3 regions of the Halochromatium sp. NSM3 genome follow, and region 1 is predicted to be linked to each of the others. Evidence: predicted binding sites of a transcription regulator. Region 1 holds the regulator's gene; each other region holds the start of a gene.

Region 1 (7,457 bases):
GATGGCGGTGATCACCGGGCGGCGCTCCGAGGTGGTGCGCATCCGCATGGAGAGCCTCGGCGTGGCGCATGTCTACCAAGGACAGTGCGACAAGGCTCCAGCCTACACGGCGTTGCGCGCCGCCTGCGGGCTTGAGCATGCCCAGATGGCCTATGTCGGCGACGATGTGGTCGATGTGCCGGTGATGCGCCAGGTCGGTCTGGCCGTGGCCGTGGCCGATGCGCATCCGCTGGTCAAGGCGCATTGCCATTGGCAGACGCGCTTGCCTGGCGGACGCGGTGCCGTGCGCGAGGTCTGCGAGGGATTACTGGCCGCGCAAGGCAAGCTCGATGCGCTCTTGCAGCGCTATGCCGCGCGCCCCGATGTTCCTGACCAGGCGTGAACTCAGCCTAGCCGTGCTCTTGCTCGCGCTCGGCAGCGCGGCATTGTGGCTGCAATGGGCAGACGACGCCAGCAAGGCGCCGGGGCGCGATGGTGAGCGCCGTCCAGACTACATCGTCGAAGGGCTCAGCGTGGTGACGCTCGATGCCGAGGGGCTGCCCGATCGGCGTCTCGACGCGGTGCGTCTTCGCCACTACCCTGATGACGACAGCAGCGAGTTGGATGAGCCGGTGCTGAGGCTGTTCGACGCTGCGGCCCTGCGCTGGCACGCCCGCTCGGTGCGAGCATGGATCAATGCGCGCGGTGACGAGGTGCTGCTCGAGCAGGACGTGCGACTGCAGCGAGCGGCAACGGCACAGTCGGCGCCGATCGAGCTTCGCACCAGCGAGCTGTTGGTGTTACCCGAGGTCGACTACGCCGAAACCGCGCGTTATGTCGAGGTTGAACGCGAGCATGACCGGCTGAGCGCAAGCCAGGGTTTGCGGGCCTGGCTTGGTGGCGAGACGCGTATCCAGTTGTTCGGGGCTGTGCGCGCGCGGATGGATGATACGCAGGCGGATGGTGCTCGGATGGATGCTGATCGGATGGGGCGGGGTAACGATGATGATGCTGGTTGAGGTGAACGCGATGAATCAACAGCGCCAACGCGCATCCCGCTTGTTTGCGCTGCTTGAGCTTATGCTGCTCGAGCTTTTGCTGTTCGGGCTGGCGCCGCTCGGCCTGATGCTCTGGGCCGCGACGCCCGCGTGGGCGCTCGAGGACGATCAGTATCAGCCGATGTATATCGAGGCCGATGCCGCCGAGTTTGACGAAAAGCAATTGACCAGCCTGTACATCGGCAACGTCGAGGTCACCCAAGGCAGTCTGCGCATTCAGGCCGACGAGATGCTGGTGCATCACGAGTCTGACCGCCGGATCAAGAAGATCATCGCCATCGGCCAACCGGTCCGCTATCGTCAGCGCTTGGATGATGACCCGGACGAGGTGACCGGGCAGGCCTTGCGGATGGAGTACGAGGCCGAGCGTGAAGAGCTGACCCTGATCGATGAGGCGGTGCTGATCCAAGCGAAAGACCGTTTCGCCAGCGACCGCATCGTCTACAACCGCATCACCGAGCGCGTGACCGCAGGCATGAGCGCCCAAGGCTATGAGCGGGTCAAGATTCGGCTCGAGCCCGAATCCACGCCCGAGCCGGCGCCCGCGCAATGATGCCGACCCTCGAGGCGCGCGCGCTGGCCAAGACCTATCGGCGGCGGGCCGTGGTCAATGGTGTCGACCTCAGTGTCGACGCCGGCGAAGTGGTGGGCCTGCTGGGGCCGAACGGCGCGGGCAAGACCACGAGCTTTTATATGATCGTCGGCCTGGTCAGCGCCGACGCCGGACGCATCCTCCTCGACGGCGAGGACATCACGCATCGGCCCATGCACGCCCGCGCGCAGCGGGGGCTGAGTTATCTGGCCCAGGAACCCTCGGTCTTTCGCAAACTCAAGGCGCGCGATAATCTGATGGCGGTGTTGGAGATGCGCGCCGAGAGCAGTCGCGAGGATCATCGCCAGCGCTGTGACGAGCTGCTCGATGAACTGGGCATCAGCCATGTTGCCGATTCGCTCGCGCTGAGCCTCTCCGGAGGCGAGCGCCGACGCCTCGAGATCGCCCGCGCGCTGGCGCTCGAGCCCAAGATCATGCTGCTCGACGAGCCCTTCGCCGGCGTCGATCCGATCGCGGTGGGCGATATCAAAGGCATCATCGGCCATTTGCGCGATCGGCGCATCGGCGTGCTCATCACCGACCATAACGTCCGCGAGACGCTGGATATTTGCGACCGGGCGTACATCATCAACGCCGGCGAGGTGATTGCCGCCGGCGCTCCCGCCGCGTTGCTGCAGGACCCGCAGGTGCGGGCCGTGTATCTCGGTGAACATTTTCGGCTGTAAAGCACCTTGGCCGTCGAGCAGGCTTTTCGACTAGACTTCAAGGTTCCATCAAGCCTTTCGCACTCGTATCAACGCTCGGCATGAAGCAAAGCATCCAGCTCCGTCTTGGTCAGCAGTTGACCATGACGCCGCAGCTCCAGCAGGCGATCAAGCTGCTGCAGCTCTCCACGCTCGACCTGCAGCGCGAGATCCAGGATGCGCTCGAGTCCAATCTGATGCTGGAGTCGGCAGACGAGGGCGAGACCGAGCGCGAGGGCGCGCCCGCCGAGACCCGCGAGGAGAGCGAACGCCAGCGCCATGAGGCCGATGCTGCGGTTGACGCCGAGGTTCCGGCCGAGTCGAATGCGCTGCCCAATGATCTGCCGCTCGACAGCGATTGGAGCGATACCTACGACAGCGAAGCCAGCGAGCAGTATGCCGGTCCTTCGGCCTCGGCCGGGGTCGGCTCGGGCAATGAGGTCGACCTGTTCGCCCAGCAGTCGCGGCCGCAGACGCTGCACGACCACCTCGAATGGCAGCTCAATCTGGGCCATCTCGGGGCGCGCGACCGACTGATCGCCGAGGCGCTGATCGATGCCATTGATGCCGATGGCTACCTCCGGCTCGATCCCGCCGAGCTTCTGGAGACGCTGGATCTCGAGGATCTCGAACGCGATGAGATCGAAGCGGTCTTGCACGCCGTCCAGGCCCTCGATCCGCCCGGCATCGGCGCCCGCGATCCGCGCGAGTGCCTGTTGCTGCAACTGCGCCAGCTCCCCGCAGAGACCCCGCATCGGGCCGGCGCGCTGATGATCTGCGAGAAACTGTTCGATGCGCTGTCGCGCAACGATCTCGATGAGCTGCGCCGCCATACCAAGCTCTCGGACCTGGAACTTGGACGCGCCCTGGCGCTGATTCGCTCCTTGCAACCAAGGCCCGGGGCCTTGATGAGCGAGCATCGTCCGGACTACGTCATCCCCGATGTGCTGGTGCGCAAGCGCGCCGGCAGTTGGCAGGTCGAACTCAATCCCGACACGCAGCCTAAACTGCGAGTGAACGAGGACTATGTGAAGCTGATTCGACGCGCCGATAATGGCGCCGAGAATACCTGCCTCAAGACGCATCTGCAGGAGGCCCGTTGGTTCATCAAGAGCCTGTTGAGCCGCAACGACACCGTGCTGAGGGTGGCGGCCAAGATCGTCGAGCTGCAGCACGATTTCTTCGAGTACGGCGAAGAGGCGATGCGTCCGCTGATCCTGAGAGACGTTGCGGAGTCGCTTGAACTGCATGAGTCAACCGTCTCGCGCGTGACCACTCAGAAGTATATGCACACCCCACGTGGTACGCTCGAGTTCAAGTACTTCTTTTCCAGCCATGTCGGCACCGCTGCGGGGGGCGAATGCTCGTCCACCGCCATCCGTGCCTTCATCCGCAAACTGGTCGCCGCCGAGGCGGCCAACAAACCACTGAGCGACAGCAAGATCGCCGGCATCCTGTCCGAACAGGGCATCAATGTCGCGCGCCGTACCGTCGCTAAATACCGCGAGGCCATGGGTATCCCACCCTCGAACGAGCGCAAGCGCCTGTAGCGGTCAGCGTCACGTGCCGCTACGGTGCGCTTGCAAACCCAGGAGTGACACTATGCAAATCAACCTGACGGGTCATCATGTCGATATCACCGAGCCGCTGAAGGGCTACGTCGACAGCAAATTCGAGCGCTTGGAACGCCACTTCGATCATGTGATCAAAGTGCATGTGATCCTCAGTGTCGAGAAACTGCGGCAGAAGGCCGAGGCCCGCATCCACATGAATGGGGCCGATGTCTTCGCCGATGCGGTTCACGAGGATATGTACGCAGCCATCGATGGGCTGATCGACAAACTCGATCGCCAGGTCCTGAAGTACAAGGAAAAGCGCCAGAGTCATCGCGGCGCATCGACCAAGACGCAGGCCGAGGGTGAAACCGTCAGCGGCGAGCCTGGCGACGAACTCGACGACGAGCGGGAGCCGCTGCACTAAGCGAGCGCCTGGACGCCGGTGCCGGAGTCCGACGCGCGCTGGTCGGCTCCGGCCTCTTTTTTTATCTGAACGGCAGAGGCGCCTGTCGATGGCGCGCGACTCCGATTCCTTTTGGAGCAACAGTTGATGCTTCCCCTGACGTTAATCACAGAGCCACGTATCCGCTGTCGTGTCGAGGTCACGAGTAAGAAGCGGTTGCTGGAATCCTTGGCCGAACTCTTGGCGCCGGTAGGTCCGCACTGTTCCCCGTCTGCGGTCTTCGACCTGCTCAATGAGCGTGAACGGCTCGGCAGTACGGGGTTGGGCGAGGGGGTCGCGCTACCGCATGCGCGCATCGCCGGTATCGACGATGCCGTGGGCGCCTTCGTCCAGCTCGATCAGGCGGTGGGCTTCGACGCGCCGGATGATCGGCCGGTCGATCTCGCCTTTGGTCTGCTGGTCCCGGAAGCGGCGACCGAGGCCCATCTCAGCCTCTTGGCCGGGTTGGCCGAGCGCTTCAGTGATCCACGCTTGCGCGCGGCCTTGCGCGAGGCGAATGACGCCAGCACCGTGCTGGCCTTGCTGCGGCGCTGAGGTCAGCGCTGAATCCGTTCACGCCGATGCCACCCGTCGATACGCTCCAAGGGTTGGTCGCGCAGCTTGGACCGCGCCTGCGCCTGCGTTGGCTGACCCCCATGCCCACGCAGCCACTGGCGCTGGTCAGCGACGATCTGCCAGGCGGCGCCGCGCAGAGTCTCGTCGGCTCGCTGAACTGCATCCATCCAAACCGCCTGCAGGTGCTGGGGCTCGCCGAGATGCACCATCTCGAGGATCTGAGTCAGGCGTCCGCGCGCGAGACGATTGAGCGCCTGTTTGCCGCGCGCCCGGCGGCGGTAATCTTCGCTCAGGACATCGAGCCTCCGGCGCATTTTCTGGCGCACGCTAAGCGCTCGGGTACGCCGCTCTTGGCGTCGCCGACCTCCGAGGAGGAGATCGTCGATCGGCTCCAGTATTTCCTGACCTATGCCCTGGCCGAGCGCACCACCTTGCACGGGGTCTTCCTCGAGGTGCTGGGCATGGGGGTGCTGTTGGTGGGCGACCCCGGTGTCGGCAAGAGCGAACTCGCGCTCGAGATGGTGGTGCGCGGGGGGCATCGGCTGATCGCGGACGACGCGCCGGAGATGGCGCGCATCGGCCCGGAGACCTTGCAGGGCAGTTGTCCCGAGCTGTTGCGCGATTTCCTCGAGGTGCGCGGACTCGGCGTGCTCAATGTGCGGGCGATGTTTGGCGAGGGGGCGGTTCAGCAAGCCGAGCAGTTGAGCTTGATCGTCAACATGCGCTCCCTCGATGGCGAGGCGCTGGCACGCATGGACCGGCTGCACGGCAGTCTCACCTCGCGCACCATCCTCGGGGTTGCGATCCCCGAGATCACGCTTCCCGTCGCCCCGGGGCGCAATCTTGCTGTCTTGTTGGAGACCGCTGTTCGTCATCAGATCCTGCGCCTGCGCGGGTATGATGCCAGCGCTGATCTGATCGAGCGACAAGCCCGTTCCATTGATGAGGCCACCCCATGCACGACGCCAAACCCATCCGCCGAATAGCGCGTCCGACGCGGTCGCCGCCGGCTTCCGCGAGGGTGTTATGGAGCTGATTATCGTTAGTGGTCTCTCGGGGGCCGGCAAGAGCGTCGCGCTGCGTACGCTCGAGGATATCGGCTATGTCTGCATCGACAATCTGCCGCTGTTTCTGCTGCATGATCTCGCGCTCGGGCTCAAGGAGACCCGCCCCGAGGGCGGCGATGGCCGCGGCGGTACCGCGATTGGCATCGATGCGCGCAGTGGTCCCGAATTGCTTGAGCAGGTTCCTGGCGTGGTCAAGGCACTCGAGGCGAAGGGGATCAGGATTCGGGTCATCTTTCTCGATGCCGATACGCCGACCCTGGTCACGCGTTTCAGTGAGACCCGGCGCAAGCATCCGCTCACCGATGCCGAGCGTCCGCTTGCCGAGGCGATCGAGCTTGAGCGGCGCCTGCTCGAGCCGCTGCGCCGCACGGCGACGACCCAGATCGATACCTCCTACACCAATGTGCATGAGCTGCGCGAGCTGATCCGCGAGAACCTCAATCGCAAGGGTCGAGTGCGGGCGCCGCTGTTGCTGCAGTCGTTCGGGTTCAAGAATGGCATCCCGGCGGCGGTGGATTTCGTCTTCGACGTGCGTTGCCTGCCGAATCCGCATTGGCAGCCCGAGTTGCGACCGCTGACGGGCCTGGACCCGGAGGTGGCGGACTTCCTCGAAGGCTCGCCCGAGGCGATTCGGATGCGCGAGGATCTCATCGATTTCCTCGATCGCTGGGTGCCGAGCTTTGAGAACGATGGCCGGAGTTATTTGACCATCGGCGTCGGCTGCACCGGGGGGCGGCATCGTTCGGTGTTCATGGTGAACGCCTTACAGCGGCACTTCGAAGGGCAAGGCCATCAGGTCTTGGTCCGCCATCGGGAGCTCGGATGAGCGTTGCTGTCTTGCTCATCACGCATAACCGGATCGGTGCGGAATTGCTGGAGACCGCAACCCGCATGTTCGGACGCTGCCCGCTGGCGGCGCTTGCGATTGACGTCCATGAACAGGATGATCCAGACCAGTTGCGCCTCCAGATCCGGCAATGCGCCGAGCGCCTGGATGATGGCGGCGGGCTGCTTGTGTTGACGGATTTGTATGGTTCGACGCCGGCGAATGTGACCGATGCGCTGCGCCGCCGTCGCGATGTGCGCGTGCTGAGCGGGGTCAACCTGCCGATGTTGGTGCGTGTGCTCAACTATGGCGACCTCGAGCTGTCGGCACTTGCCGACAAGGCCTTGAGCGGGGGGCGCGACGGTGTGCTCGGCTGTACCCAGGAATCCAATGATGGTCCGTAGAGAACTCGATATCATCAATCGCCTTGGCCTGCATGCGCGCGCGGCGGCCAAGTTCGTGACCTGCGCGAGCGCGTTTCAAAGCCAAGTCCAGGTCGAACGCCAGGGCCGGCGGGTGAACGGTAAGAGCATCATGGGCGTGATGATGTTGGCCGCCGCCTGCGGCACGCGCATCACGGTCGAGCTGGACGGGCCGGATGCCGAGCAGGCCGCCGATGCGCTGGAGGCCCTGGTGGCCGATTGCTTTGGAGAAGGG
Region 2 (7,457 bases), on a different contig from region 1:
GCTCTGCGCCGAGTCGCCCGATCTGTCGCGGCGGCTTGGCGCGGCGGGCATCGAGCTGCTCTGGCATCCATCGCTGAGCGAGGCCAGCGCCGCCGAGGTGCTGGAGCTGCTGCAGGCGGTCATCGCCGGCGAGCAACCGCTGGACCTGCTCTGCATCGAAGGCTCGATGCTACGGGGCCCGAATGGTAGCGGTCGCTTCCACTGTCTGGCCGGCACCGAGACGCCGATGATCCACTGGGTCGAGCGGCTCGCGGTGCGCTCGAGGTACACCTTGGCCATCGGCACCTGCGCCGCGTTCGGCGGCATCACCGCCGGCGGCTCCAACCCGACCGAGGCCTGCGGACTGCAGTTCGACGGCGCCCACCTCGGCGGCCTGCTCGGCTCCGACTATCGCTCCAGCGGTAGGCTGCCGGTGATCAATGTCGCCGGCTGTCCGACGCATCCGAACTGGGTCACCGAGACGCTGGCCGCGATCGCCCTCGGTGAACTCGATGCTGACGGCCTGGACGGGCTCGGCCGGCCGCAGATGTTCGCCGATCAGCTCGTCCATCATGGCTGTCCGCGCAACGAGTTCTACGAGTTCAAAGCCAGCGCCGAGCAGCCCTCGGACCTCGGCTGCCTGATGGAGCATCTCGGTTGCCTTGGCACCCAGGCCCATGCCGATTGCAATATCCGCCTCTGGAACGGCGAGGGCAGCTGCACCCGTGGCGGCTATGCCTGCATCAACTGCACCGCCCCCGAATTCGAGGAGCCTGGCCACCTGTTTCAGCGCACCCCGAGCATCGGTGGTATCCCCGTCGGCCTGCCGACCGATATGCCGCGCGCCTGGTTCATCGCGCTCGCTTCCTTGAGTAAGGCCGCGACCCCAGAGCGTCTGCGCCGCAATGCGGTCTCGGACCACATCGCGGTGTCGCCGAGCATTCGAAAACCAAAGCCTCGCTGATGCTGCGTTGCCGATGAAAACGCTGGTGCTCGGCCCCTTCAATCGTGTCGAGGGTGATCTCGAGGTGCGGCTCGAGATCGCCGATGGCGCCGTGCGGTCGGCGCGGGTCAATTCGCCCCTGTATCGCGGCTTCGAGCAGATCCTGCATGGCAAGGAACCGCTGGATGCGTTGGTGATCGTGCCGCGCATCTGCGGCATCTGCTCGGTCAGCCAATCGCTGGCTGGCGCCCGTGCGCTGGCCGATCTCGGCGGGGTGTGGATGCCGCCGAACGGGGAGCTGGCGACCAACCTGGTGCTGGCCTGTGAGAACCTGGCCGATCACCTGAGCCACTTCTATCTGTTCTTCATGCCCGATTTCGCCCGCGAGGTCTACGCCGATGAGCCCTGGTATGCGGCGATCGAGCAGCGGTTTCGGGCATTGACTGGCAGAGCCTCAGGCGCCGTAATCCGGGCCCGTGCCGAGTTGCTGCACCTGATGGGCACGCTCGCCGGCAAGTGGCCGCATTCGCTTAGCCTACAACCAGGTGGCTCGACCAAGCCGGTGCAGCCGCAGGAACGGCTGCATCTGTTGGCAACCCTGGCTGCGGTGCGAGACTTCTTGGAGCAGCAGACCTTCGGCGACCGCCTCGAGACCCTGGTCGCACTCGACAGCGCCGATGCGCTCGAGGCTTGGGCAGCCTCGGCGCCGGTGGAGCAGGGCGATCTTCGACGCTTTCTGCAAGTCTCCCGGGCGCTCGGGCTTGATCGACTGGGTCCTGGTCCGGGACGCTTGATGAGCGTCGGCAGCTTCCTGCGCGATGGTGAGCCGCTGTGCCACACCGGCTTCCGCCGTGGCCTCTGGTACGGGAGTGGCGACGATGATGAGGGCCGCGACCTTGAGCTGGATCTTGCGCAGGTCACCGAGGATCTGAGCACGAGCTGGATGCGCGGCGGCGAGCCGCTGCACCCGAGCTGTGGGGTGAGCCTCCCGGATGCCGACAAGCCCGATGCCTACAGCTGGTGCAAGGCGCCGCGTCTGGCGGGCCAGCCAGTGGAGGTCGGCGCAGTGGCCCGCCAGCACATCGATGGCCAGCCTCTGATCCGCGACCTGGTATCGAGCGCGGGCACCAATGTGCACAATCGCGTCGTCGCCCGACTGCTCGAGAGCGCACGGCTGATCATTGCAATGGAAGCCTGGGTGCGCGCCCTGCGCCCAGGCGAGCCCTTCTGCGAGCCGGCGCGATTGCCGGACGAGGGTGAGGCGGTCGGCCTTACTGAAGCTGCTCGCGGCAGCCTTGGCCATTGGCTCCAGGTCCGCCACGGGCGCATCCTCAACTATCAGATTATCGCTCCCACCACTTGGAACTTCTCACCGCGCGACGCGCGCGGCGTTCCAGGACCGCTCGAGCAGGCCCTGGTCGGCGCGCCGATCCGACCGGGCGAGCAGACAGCGATTGCCGCGCAGCATATCGTGCGCTCGTTCGATCCTTGTATGGTTTGCACCGTTCACTAACCGCTAGCCTGGGTCTGCGTCGGTAGTGCCATCTCCCCTAGCTGACGAGTCACCATCCCGGCCCGGACATGCGGGCCTTCAGATGCGCGAATACAGGTACTCAGACTCGTCGGACGCACGGAAACACCCCGAGAGCGTCTTGACCCCGGTACACGGCAACGAGGCCTACGAGATCCGCGCCCGCGCCGCCGCAATCCGGGGAGAGCCATAATGCACCCTATCTCGGCGGCTAAGTTCCGAGCTTAAATGGCTTTTGAGAGGCTAATTCATGCTAATAAACATCCACCGGATCAGCGTCAAGTATGCCAGCGCCTTCATCGGCGTGGCGCTGTCGCTGCTCATTGTCGTCGTCGCCAACTTCTTCCTCGTCGAATCGCTCAAGGGGCGAATGGTCGAATTCAGCACCACCTTCAACCAAGCCATCTCGAACGTCCTCAACGCCGATCGCGACCTCTATCAAGCACGGCTAGCCGAGATGGAATACCTGCGCGCCGCGCCGGACACCGACAAGGCACAGAGCGCGCGAACCGACTATCGGGAGAACGCCCAGCAGGCCTTCGATCGCATGCAGGACTTCAAGACGCTGATGGCCGGTTATCCCGATGTCGTCGCCAAGCTCACGGCATTCGATGGGCTTTTTGAAGCCTGGTCGCAGCACTCCAGCCGCGTGTTCGAACTGCAGGCGGCGGGTAACAGCGCGGCGGCAACGACACTCTCCGACGGCGCCTCGCTGCAGGCGTTCGGCGCCTTGCGTGAGGTCTACAACTTGGGCGGTGAGGCGGCCGACGCCAAGGTCGCCGAACTCCAGGCCCTGTCGCTGGCACAGATCAAGACGCAGCGCTGGATCATCGGTCTGTTCTCGCTGGCGGTGTTTTTCGCCGCGACGACCCTCGCCCTGCTCGGGCCGCTGCTGATGTCCCGAGCGATCCGCGCCGTCACCGCGCGGATCAAGGATATCTCCGAGGGCGACGGCGACCTGACCGCGCGTATCGACTCGTCCCGCCGTGACGAGATCGGCGAGCTGGCGAGCCAGTTCGACGACTTCATCGCCTACATCGACTCGACCCTGAAGGCGGTGCGCACCAGCACCCAGGGCGTGAGCATTGCGTCCGACGAGATCGCCAGTGGCAGTGTGGATCTCGCCACTCGGACCGAACAGGCGGCTTCCAGCCTGCAGGAGACTTCGGCGTCGATGGAGCAGATCTCGGCGACCGTCAGCAACACCTCGGAAGCCGCCATGCAGGCCAGTCAACTGGTCAACTCGACGGCCGACGTCGCCCGCGAGGGTCACAAGGCGATGCAGCAGCTGGAGCGCACCATGGATGAGATCAACACCTCGGCCTTGGCGATCAGTGAAATCATCGGCATGATCGACGGCATCGCCTTCCAGACCAACATCCTAGCGCTCAACGCCTCGGTCGAAGCGGCCCGTGCCGGCGACCACGGCCGCGGCTTCGCGGTCGTCGCTCAGGAAGTTCGGACCCTGGCCAGCCGCTCCGGCGAAGCGTCGAAGAACATCCGCGAACTGATCGATACTTCGGTGGCCCGCACTCAGTCCGGCAATAAACTAGTCAAGCACACCGGGCAGACCATGGAACAGATCGTCTCGAGCATCGAGCAGGTCACCGACATGATCGGCAATATCAGCGCCGGCACCAAGGAGCAGAGCCAGGGCATTGGCCAGGTCAACGCCGCCGTCAGCGAACTCGACACCATGACTCAGCACAACGCGGCGATGGTCGAACAGCTCAGCGCGGCGTCCAGCGAGATGCGCAAACAGGCCGAACGGCTCAACGCTCTGATCGGCTCGTTCCGCCTGAGCGGCGAGACGCCCGCTGCGACGCCAACCGCACGCTTGGGGCGACCCAAGCAGGAATCGCCCGTTACGCCTCGTCCGACGGCGCGGCGTTCTTCCACGTCGCCGGCCGAGGACGAATGGGCGAGCTTCTAGGAGCTACGCGGCACGAAGCGTAGCGCTGCCGGTTAGCGCGCTCGCTCAGCATCAGTTCGTATTCTGATTCGCCAAGTAGTTGGTCATCGCCTTCTTGGAGGTGTTGGATGATGCGGTTGCTGTTCAGGACGATAGGCTCTCTTGGTGATCAGGAAGATGGCGAGGATGACGACTTGAGGCGCTCTGTATAGAAAGTTTTCAATTTGGCGTAAACCGTAAAGAATGTTATCGATCTAAAAGTTGATCGACCGCAATATTGTATGCATAAGATATTGGTTTTTAAGTAAGTTTTAAAGCTGGCCCGGCCCCTGCATTGACAATTGTCAGTGAGAAACCCGAGGGGACCGAAAGAGGGCCAAGCGCCGATGCCAACCACCGAAACCTTCTATGAGGTGATGCGCCGCCAGGGGATTACCCGGCGCAGCTTCATCAAATACTGCAGCCTCACGGCGACCGCGCTCGGCCTGGCGCCGAGCTTCGCCGGCAAGATCGCCCATGCCATGGAGACCAAGCCGCGCACGCCGGTGCTCTGGCTGCATGGGCTTGAGTGCACCTGCTGCTCCGAGTCCTTCATCCGCTCCGCCCATCCGTTGGTCTCGGATGTGGTGCTGTCGATGATCTCGCTCGACTACGACGACCTGATCATGGCCTCGGCCGGGCATCAGGCTGAGGCCATCCTCGAGGAGATCACGCACAAGTACAAGGGCAACTACATCCTCGCGGTCGAGGGCAACCCGCCGCTGAATCAGGAGGGGATGAGCTGCATCATCGGCGGCCGGCCGTTCCTCGAGCAGTTGCAGGAGGTGGCCAAGGACTGCAAGGCGATCATCTCTTGGGGCAGTTGTGCCTCCTGGGGCTGCGTGCAGGCCGCGCGTCCGAACCCGACCCAGGCGACGCCGATCGATCAGGTGATCCGCGACAAGCCGATTATCAAGGTGCCCGGCTGTCCGCCGATCGCCGAGGTGATGACCGGGGTGCTCACCTACATGCTGACCTTTGAGCGCATCCCGCAGCTCGACCGCCAGGGCCGGCCGGTCATGTTCTACGGCCAGCGCATCCACGACAAGTGCTATCGGCGGCCGCACTTCGATGCCGGCCAGTTCGTCGAGGACTGGGACGACGAGGGCGCGCGCAAGGGCTACTGCCTGTACAAGATGGGCTGCAAGGGTCCGACGACCTATAACGCCTGCTCGACGGTGCGCTGGAACAATGGCGTGTCCTTCCCGATCCAGTCTGGCCATGGCTGCATTGGCTGCTCCGAGGACGGCTTCTGGGACAAGGGCAGCTTCTATCAGCACGTGACCGATACCCACGCCTTCGGCGTCGAGGCCAATGCCGACAAGGTCGGGCTGGGCGCGGTCGGGGTGGTCGGCGCCGCTATCGGTGCCCATGCCGCCTATTCGGCCGTTCATCGCGCCAAGCAGCAACAGCACGAGCCCAGCCCTTCCAATCCGGCAGATTCCACCCCGGCAGGTGACGACCGATGACCGCGACCCCGAATATAACCCAGAGCCAGCCTCAACCGCATAACCAGAGTGAGGCCGCCGCCCAGCCCGAAGTCCAAGACCAAGCTCAAGCGCCGGCCCAGCCGCAGATCCAGACCCCGAACGGCTTCAGTCTCGACAACAGCGGCAAGCGCGTCGTCGTCGATCCGGTGACCCGGATCGAAGGCCACATGCGTTGCGAGGTCAACCTGGACGAGAACAATGTGATCCGCAACGCGGTCTCGACCGGCACCATGTGGCGCGGGCTCGAGGTGATCCTCCGTGGCCGCGATCCGCGCGATGCCTGGGCCTTCACCGAGCGCATCTGCGGCGTCTGCACCGGCACCCATGCACTGGCCAGCGTGCGTGCGGTCGAGGATGCGCTCGGCATCCCGATCCCGGAGAACGCCAACTCGATCCGCAACATCATGCAGCTGACGCTGCAGGCGCATGACCACCTGGTCCACTTCTACCATCTGCATGCGCTCGACTGGGTGGACGTGGTGGCCGCGCTGAAGGCCGACCCGAAGGCGACCTCGGCGCTGGCGCAGTCGATCAGCGACTGGCCGATGTCCTCGCCCGGCTACTTCCGCGACGTGCAGAACCGGATCAAGCGTTTCGTCGAGTCCGGGCAGCTCGGCCCATTCATGAACGGCTACTGGGGCAATCCGGCCTACAAGCTGCCGCCCGAGGCCAATCTGATGGCGGTCGCGCATTATCTGGAGGCGCTCGATTTCCAGAAGGAGATCGTCAAGATCCACACCATTTACGGCGGCAAGAATCCGCATCCGAACTGGTTGGTCGGCGGCATGCCCTGCGCGATCAATGTCCACGAGGTCGGCGCCGTCGGCGCGGTCAACATGGAGCGGCTGAATCTGGTGTCCGGCATTATCGACCGGACTATCGATTTCATCGATCGCGTCTACATCCCGGACCTGCGCGCGATCGCCTCCTACTACAAGGACTGGACCTACGGCGGCGGTCTGAGCAGTCGGGCGGTGATGTCCTACGGCGACATCCCGGATCACGCCAACGACGATTCGGCCAGCAACCTGCTGCTGCCGCGCGGCGCCATCATCAACGGCGATCTCTCCAAGATCCACGAGGTCGATCTGCGCGACCCGGAGCAGATCCAGGAGTTCGTCGACCACTCCTGGTTCCGCTACGACGACGAGTCCAAGGGGCTGCACCCTTGGGACGGTGTCACCGAGGCAAACTATCAGCTCGGCCCCAACGCCAAGGGCACCTCGACCCGCATCGAGGCGGTCGACGAGGGCGCCAAGTACTCTTGGATCAAGGCCCCGCGCTGGCGTGGCCATGCGATGGAAGTCGGGCCGCTGGCACGCTACGTCATCGGCTATGCGCAGGGCAACCCGGAGTTCAAGGAGCCGGTCGACAAGCTGCTCAAGGATCTGGACCTGCCGCTGAGTGCGCTGTTCTCGACTCTGGGACGCACCGCCGCGCGCGGACTCGAGGCCTCTTGGGCGGCGCACAAAATGCGCTACTTCCAGGACAAGCTGATGGCGACTATCAAGGCCGGCGACACCGCGACCGCGAACACCGACAAATGGGAGCCAAGTCGCTGGC
Region 3 (7,457 bases), on a different contig from region 1:
CTGGTGCTGCGCAAGGAGACCCTGCTCGAGGCCGAAGAGCAGATCGGTTATCCGGTGGTACTCAAGATCCCGGAAGGCTCCTTCTCGCGCGGGGTATTCCGGGCCGAGGATCGCGCCGGACTGACCCGGATCGCGACCCGGCTTTTCAAGCAGTCGGATCTGATCCTGGCGCAGGAATACCTGTACACGCCGTTCGATTGGCGCGTCGGCGTGCTCGGGCGTCAGCCGCTCTACGTCTGCAAATACCTGATGAGCCGCGACCACTGGCAGATCGTCAAGCACGAAAGCGATGGCCGTCACGAGCAGGGCGGCTTCGAGACCTTGCCGATCGAGGCGGTCCCCAAGCCGGTGATGAGGACTGCGCTCAAGGCCGCCAACCTCATCGGCGATGGCCTCTATGGGGTCGATCTCAAGGAGACGCCAGGCGGTCCGGTGGTGATCGAGGTCAACGACAATCCCAGTCTGGATTCGGACGTTGAGGATCTGGTTTTGGGCGAGCAGCTGTACGCGCGGCTGATCGGTGAGTTCGTCGCTCGGCTCGATCGCCGCCGTAGTCGAAGTTGCTGACCGTCGCTGATAAGAGCAAGCCGAGAATGCATGTACTCGCAAGCGTGCAACGAAGTGTCAGATCGCCTAAGCGGCCTTGAGCCTGGGACAGGGGTGCCCGGATCGTTCAACCAGGCTGATTCAGAACTGCTTGACCTTGATGTTCATGGTCTGGATGCGATAGGCGATCTGGCGTGGGGTCATGTTCAGCAGGCGTGCGGCCTTGGCCTGGACCCAGCCGGCTTGCTCGAGGGCGGCGATCACGCGCTCGCGCTCGTCGATGTCCGGGTCGTCGAAGTCGATCGCGTTGTCGGCGGCAGCGGCGCCTGAACCGGCCGCCGAGGAAAACCCCGCGCGCGGTTCCGGGAGGTTGCCGACATCGAGCCCGGTCAGGTCGATCACGTCACGGTCGATGATGCCGCACTCGCTCATCACCGCCGCGCGTTCCATGCAGTTCTCGAGTTCGCGCACGTTGCCGGGCCAGTCGTAGCGCATCAGCACGCGCAACGCGCTGTCGGTGATGGTCAGTTCGCGGCCTTGCTGCTTGGCAATCTTGGCGACCAGGAATTGGGCCAGCTCGGGCACGTCCTCGATGCGCTCGCGCAACGCTGGCATGACGATCGGCATCACGTTGAGCCGATAGTAGAGATCCTCGCGGAACTCACCCACCTTGACCTCCTGCTCTAGGTTGCGATTGGTGGCTGCGATCACTCGCACATCCACCTTCATGGTGCGGCTGCCGCCGACGCGCTCGAACTCGCCCTCTTGGAGCACGCGCAGCAGCTTGGCTTGGAACGCCGGGCTGATCTCGCCGATCTCATCCAGAAACAGGGTGCCGCCGTCGGCCTGCTCGAAGCGGCCTTTGCGCTGGTTGACCGCGCCGGTGAAGGCGCCTTTCTCGTGGCCAAAGAGTTCGGATTCGAGCAGGTTGTCCGGCAGCGCGGCGCAGTTGAGTTTGATGAAGGTGCTCTGCGCGCGCGGCGAGTTGTAATGGATGGCGTTAGCGATCAGCTCCTTACCGGTGCCGGATTCACCACGCACCAAGACCGTGGTGTTCCACTTCGCGACCTGGCGCACCTGCTCGAAGACGACGCGCATGCGCTGGGTGTGACCGATGATGCTGTCGAAGCCGTGTGTGCCCTTGACGTGTCGGCGCAGCGCATCGCGCTCCTCGCGCAGGGCGCGGCGCTCGGCCTCGACCGAACGCGCCAGCAGCACCGCTTGGCCGATGAGATTGGCGACCATCTCGGCAAACCGCGCCCGCTGCTGCAGGCGCTCATCGCCCACCGGCGGTTGGATGGCGAGCACGCCGGCGGCGGGGCCATCGCCGATGCGAATCGGCACGCCGATGAAGGGGAGATTGCGTTCGAACATGCCGAGCTTGTCGAGGAAGCGCGGCTCGTCGCTGACCCGTTCCAGCAGCCACTCGCGGTTGGTTTCGAGGATGTGCCCGATGACGCCTTCACCACGACGATAACGCACCTTCTCGAACGGGGCGGCGTCGTCATCGTGCAGGGCGCTGATCAGCAGATCGCCGGACTCTTCGTCGAGCAGGCTGACCATGCCCAGGTAGAGGCTGCCACGCTCGTGCAAGGTCTGGAGCACCGTGCGCAGGGTCTCGCGCAACTGTAGTGAACGGCTCAGGATGCGGCTGACATCGAAGAGTGCGGCGAGCTGCGCCTCGAGCAGGTCGGCGCGTTGCGAATCCTGGTGCGTGTCCGAGAGGGCATCTGGGCGCATCTCCGGGCGTGGCGCGTCTGGTCGATCCTTGTCGTCTATCGGCGCGGGGGCTGAGTTAGTCACGGGGCAAGGCGTTGGTCAAGGTCACAAGGAGGCGGCAGCCATCGCTATAGTCAGGGTCAATCTCGATACTACCACCGTGTTGATTGGCGATCTCCTGCGCCAGTGGCAGTCCCATGCCGGCGCGGCCGCGGCGCTGGCGCCAGCCAATATAGAAGGGCTCGAAGGCCTTGTAGCGATCGCCGCTCGGGAAGCCGGGGCCGCTATCCTGGATGCAGACCTCGACCGCGTCCTCGAGCGCGCGGGTGCTGATGTGCAGCTCGCGCTGGCTGCGTCCGCCCTCGCGCGTGGCTTGCAGCGCATTGTCGATGAGGTTCTTGAACAGCGAGCGCAGCTCGGTCTGGCGCGCAGTGATCTCGGGCAGGACATGCGAGGGACGCCAGTCGACGGTGACACCCGAGGACAGCAGAGCATCGGTCTCGAGTGCCAGCACATGGCGCACCAGTTCGTTGACATTGACGCTGACGCCGGCCTCGATGATCTCATCCGGGAGTGCCGCTTGCAGGGTCTTGAGCGCTTGCTCGCTCGCCTCGGTGATCTGTGCCAGGGTCGGCGCGAAGCCTTCAAGGGTACCTGCACCGCTGGCGAACATGGCACTCGCCGCGCGCAACAGGTTGAGTGGGGTTTGGATCTGGTAGCTCGCGGCGGCGAGTGCTTCACGCATGCCTTGGGCGAGGCGCTGCTCGGCGATGCGTGCGCGCAGATGCTCGAGATGCGCGCGCTCGATCTCGCGATGGCGGGCGGTGACATCGGTCGCGAGTAGCAACAGACGCGCATCGCCACGATTGCCGCGACCAAAATAGCTGCGGGCGCTGCCGTCCTGCTCGCTGATGCAGGTGCCGGAGCACGAAAACCAGCGTGGTCCAAGGCTGCCGGGGACCTCTAGGCTGACCTCGATGTTCTTGAAGTCTTCGCCGTCGCCGCTGGCGGGGACGGTGCGCTCGATGGGGTCGAAGCCGGCCTGTTGGCGCAGCGCGGCGCGGATCAGCGGTAAGGGTTCGCGCCCGCGTAGGTCGCCGAACAGCTTCTTGTACTCCATGTTGTCGAGGATGATCTCGCCCTCGGCGTCGAGCAGCACCATCACCGTCGGTGCGGCATCGAGCACGTTCTCGATGCGTGTCTTCTGCTGCCTGAGCGCGCTCGCCAGTTCATGCTCGCGCGTCACATCCCGATGCATGCCGAGGAAATAGGCAATCTCGCCGCTGCTATCGAGCACCGGCGAGATGACCAGTTCGGCGAGATATTCATGACCCCTCTTGCGCTGGTTGACCAGGGTGCCGGTCCAGGTCTTCTTGCGCTGGATGGTGCGCCAGAGTTGGCGATAGATACTGTCCGGGGTGGCGTTGCTGGAGAGGATCGACTGGTTCTTGCCGAGCAATTCGTCGCGAAGATAGCCGCTGAGATGCTCGAAGGCGGCGTTCGTGTAGAGGATGTTGGCGTTTGGATCGGTGATCGAGATCGCGACCGGTGATTGTTCGACGGTCTCGAAGTAGAGGCGTGGCGGCAGTGGATCTGAGGCATCGCCGGCCATCAGGCACAGGGCCGTGAGCACCTCGGGCGGCGTGCCCTCGGGTGGCTGGCGCAAGAAGGCCGCAATCGCATTGCGCACTAGCGGCTGTGCGTTCTCCGATGCAGGATCTGACCGGGGGCTCGACGTGGACGTGCCCGGCGGACTCAGCGAGCGCGATGCGCTGCTCTCCGAGGATGATTGAGCCATGGGGGTTCTCCTCTCTCGTGACCTGTCGTTGTGGTGCCGCCCGTTCAATCGCCTTAGGTTGGCATCGTAATTTAAGCAGGATTCGTGCCGTTATACATCGGCGCGTCCATCCCGCCGCTTGCTCGGCGACAGGCCCATTCATCAACGCGAGAAACCGCAAGCCTTGTCGGGTTTGCGACAATGTGCTGCGCTGCAGCATGCGGGCTGTGTCGTCCGCGACAGTCCCCCCTTGTCTCGATGGCACGCGCAGGCCCGGCGAGGGCCGGGGCCGTGTTGCCAACGGCCCCGTTTTAGCACGGTTTTCCGGCCCGGTTTGGTTCTGTTTGCGGATTCCCTGTCTCGCTGATGGCGTTGCAGGCTCAGCGCTGGCATCGGATTTGCTTTATGCCTGTTCAGTCCTGAGTGCGAGCGGTCTTGGCCGCGTGCGTACCGCCCTTGCCGGAGAGCCTTGCCGAAGCCCCATGACCGAGTCTCTGATGCTGATCCTCGCGACCGCGCTGGTGAACAACGTGGTGTTGGTCAAGTTCCTCGGCCTCTGCCCGTTCATGGGCGTTTCCGGGAAGCTTGATACCGCGCTTGGCATGGGGTTGGCAACCACCTTCGTGCTGACCCTGGCGGCTGCGGCCAGTTGGCTGTTGGAGCATTGGGTGCTCGAGCCGCTGGAGATCGGCTTTTTGCGCATCCTGACCTTCATTTTGGTCATCGCGGCGGTGGTGCAGTTCACCGAGATGATGGTGCGCAAACTCTCGCCGATGCTCTATCAGGTGCTCGGCATCTTTCTGCCATTGATTACGACCAACTGCGCGGTGTTGGGCGTCGCGCTGCTCAATGTGCAGGAGCAACACAGCTTTGTCGAGAGCCTGCTTTACGGCTTCGGCTCGGCGCTCGGCTTCACGCTGGTGATGGTGTTGTTCGCCGGGCTGCGCGAGCGGCTGGCACTGGCGCAGGTGCCAGCGACCTTTGCCGGGGCGCCGATCGCCTTCATCGTCGCTGGCCTGCTGTCGCTGGCCTTCATGGGCTTTGCGGGGCTGGCCTGAGGTACGCATTGATCACTGACTTTTATCCTGGAGCATGTCGACATCATGGTTTCTGCAATCCTGAGCTTGACCACCCTTGGCCTGGGGCTCGGCGCACTGCTCGGTGTCGCCGCGCGGTTTTTGAAGGTCGAGGAGAGCCCGCTCGTGGCCGAGATCGAGGAGCTACTGCCGGGTTCGCAGTGCGGTCAGTGTGGCTTTCCAGGCTGTGCGCCGGCGGCGGTGGCGATTGCCGAAGGCAAGGCGCCGGTGACCCTCTGTCCGCCTGGTGGTCGGGCATTGGCACAGGCCTTGGCGCAACGGCTCGGCGTGTCGGTGGACCTGAGCGCCGTTGCCGAGCAGGCGCCGCAGGTGGCCTATGTGCATGAACGGCTCTGTGTCGGCTGCACCAAGTGCTTCAAGCGCTGCCCGACCGATGCCATCGTCGGCGCCAAGGATCAGATTCACGCGGTTTTTGAAGATGCCTGCGTCGGCTGCAGGGACTGCGCCGAGGTCTGTCCGACCGAGTGCATCGAGATGCGTCCCGCCACGATCACGCCGAGCAATTGGGTGTGGCCGAATCCGTTGGCCTGCTGCTGACAGCGCATCCATCACGATCCGTCCGCTCCTGACGAGAGAGTCCCCATGCGTCTATTCACCATCCGCGGCGGTGTCCATCCCGAGGATCGCAAAGATCTCTCGGCCGGCCGACCCATCGAGGCGCTGCCGATGCCAAAGCTGCTTCACATCCCGCTGCAGCAGCATATCGGCGCGATCGCCAATCCTCTGGTGCAGCGGCGCCAATATGTCGCCAAGGGTGAGCGCATCGCCCAAGCGCAGGGCGCGGTCTCGGCGCCGATCCATGCGCCGACCTCGGGCCGCATCGTCGGGCTTGGACTCTATCCGGCGAATCATCCGTCCGGCCTCTCGGTGCGGACCATCACCCTGCAGCCGGATGGCAAGGATCGTTGGCACAAACGTATCGCAGGTGTCGCTGATCCATTCGCGCTGGAGCCTTCCGAGATCGCGCAGCGGGTCGCCGATGCCGGCGTGGTTGGGATGGGCGGGGCCACCTTCCCGTCAGCGGTCAAGCTCGGTCTCGGCAAGCGCTACTCGCTCTCGACACTGGTCATCAACGGCTCCGAGTGCGAGCCCTATCTGACTTGCGACGATCAATTGATGCGCGAGCAGGCCGAGGCCATCGTCGATGGCGCACGCCTCATGGCGCGCGCGCTTGGCGTCGAGCGCATCCTGTTCGGCATCGAGGGCAACAAGCCCGAGGCGCTGGCGGCGATGCAGCAAGCCACAGCCGAGTTCGATGGGGTTGAAGTGGTTCGGTTGCCGATGCGCTATCCGATGGGCTCGGAGAAGCATCTGGTGCAGACCCTGACCGGCAAGGAGACGCCAGCCCGTGGCTTGACCGCCGATATCGGCGTGGTGGTACACAATCCAGCGACCGCCTTTGCCGTGCATGAGGCGCTGCGGTTCGGTCAGCCGCTGGTCTCGCGGGTGATCAGCGTCACCGGTGGGGCGATCAGCGCGCCGAAGAATCTACGGGTGCTGATCGGCACCAAGATCGAGGATTTGGTCGAGCACTGCGGCCGCTTCCGCGAAGAGCCGGCGCGGCTGATCGCCGGCGGGCCGATGATGGGCCAGCCAATCCCGGAGCTGCGGGTGCCGGTGATGAAGGGCACCAATGGCATCCTGGCGCTGACCGCCGCCGAGACCGGCCTGCGCGAGCCAGGGCCGTGCATCCGCTGCGGCAGCTGTGTGCAGGCCTGCCCGTGCGGGCTATTGCCGCTGGGTATGGCCGCCCAGGTGCGCAGCGGTGATCTCGATGCTGCAGTCTCGAACGGACTGATGGATTGCATCGGCTGCGGCTCCTGCGCCTATGTCTGCCCGGCGCATCTGCCGCTGGTGCAGTTTTTCAATCATGCCAAGGGCGAGTTGGCCGCGCGCGGTCGGGCCAAGCAGAAGCAGACCGAAACCAAGCGTCTGGCCGAGCATCGCGCGCAGCGGCTAGAGGCGCAGAAGCGCGCCAAGCGTGAGGCGATGGCGAAGCGCAAGCGTGAGGCGGATGCGAAGAAGCGGGCTGATGAGGCGGCAAATGAGGCGGCAATTCAGGCTGAGCACCAGCACGAAAAGCGACCCGACAGGCAAGCCGACAAGCAAGGCGAGAGTCAGCGAGAGCGAGCGGTAGCATCGACTCTGGCCAAGGCAGTCGAGGAGGTGGACGCATGCTAGCCTCAGCACTGGTCGCCAGCCCGCATGCGCATGCGCCGGTCAGCATCGAGCGCACCATGCGACTGGTCATGCTGGCATTGCTGCCAGCCACATTGCTTGGCCTCTGGCAGTTCGGCTGGCCGTCGATCTTCCTGTTC

The links. Region 1 encodes sigma-54, which starts transcription at its own class of promoters, with help from an activator protein. Its sites were predicted from a motif close to TGGCANGNTNCNTGCTT; they were not measured.
Region 2: a site for sigma-54 is predicted at 4,684-4,700, ahead of AC54T3_RS06675 (hydrogenase small subunit). Genes of this name have one in related genera too.
Region 3: a site for sigma-54 is predicted at 4,137-4,153, ahead of nifL (nitrogen fixation negative regulator NifL). Genes of this name have one in related genera too.

The regions. Positions count from the first base shown of each region.
Region 1 is NZ_JCAQIA010000002.1:96,765-104,221, reverse strand. Features, by position in the region: gene kdsC (3-deoxy-manno-octulosonate-8-phosphatase KdsC) at 1-382, shown strand, start outside; gene lptC (LPS export ABC transporter periplasmic protein LptC) at 363-998, shown strand; gene lptA (lipopolysaccharide transport periplasmic protein LptA) at 1,009-1,590, shown strand; gene lptB (LPS export ABC transporter ATP-binding protein) at 1,590-2,315, shown strand; gene AC54T3_RS01640 (RNA polymerase factor sigma-54) at 2,396-3,883, shown strand; gene hpf (ribosome hibernation-promoting factor, HPF/YfiA family) at 3,936-4,313, shown strand; gene AC54T3_RS01630 (PTS sugar transporter subunit IIA) at 4,440-4,886, shown strand; gene hprK (HPr(Ser) kinase/phosphatase) at 4,913-5,893, shown strand; gene rapZ (RNase adapter RapZ) at 5,934-6,800, shown strand; gene AC54T3_RS01615 (PTS sugar transporter subunit IIA) at 6,797-7,204, shown strand; gene AC54T3_RS01610 (HPr family phosphocarrier protein) at 7,194-7,457, shown strand, end outside.
Region 2 is NZ_JCAQIA010000011.1:48,283-55,739, forward strand. Features, by position in the region: gene AC54T3_RS06660 (NADH-quinone oxidoreductase subunit B family protein) at 1-943, shown strand, start outside; gene AC54T3_RS06665 (nickel-dependent hydrogenase large subunit) at 957-2,435, shown strand; gene AC54T3_RS06670 (methyl-accepting chemotaxis protein) at 2,704-4,386, shown strand; gene AC54T3_RS06675 (hydrogenase small subunit) at 4,752-5,873, shown strand; gene AC54T3_RS06680 (nickel-dependent hydrogenase large subunit) at 5,870-7,457, shown strand, end outside.
Region 3 is NZ_JCAQIA010000042.1:1,335-8,791, forward strand. Features, by position in the region: gene AC54T3_RS14845 (RimK family ATP-grasp domain-containing protein) at 1-567, shown strand, start outside; gene nifA (nif-specific transcriptional activator NifA) at 688-2,286, opposite strand; gene nifL (nitrogen fixation negative regulator NifL) at 2,342-3,955, opposite strand; gene rsxA (electron transport complex subunit RsxA) at 4,525-5,100, shown strand; gene AC54T3_RS14865 (RnfABCDGE type electron transport complex subunit B) at 5,146-5,676, shown strand; gene rsxC (electron transport complex subunit RsxC) at 5,722-7,320, shown strand; gene AC54T3_RS14875 (RnfABCDGE type electron transport complex subunit D) at 7,314-7,457, shown strand, end outside.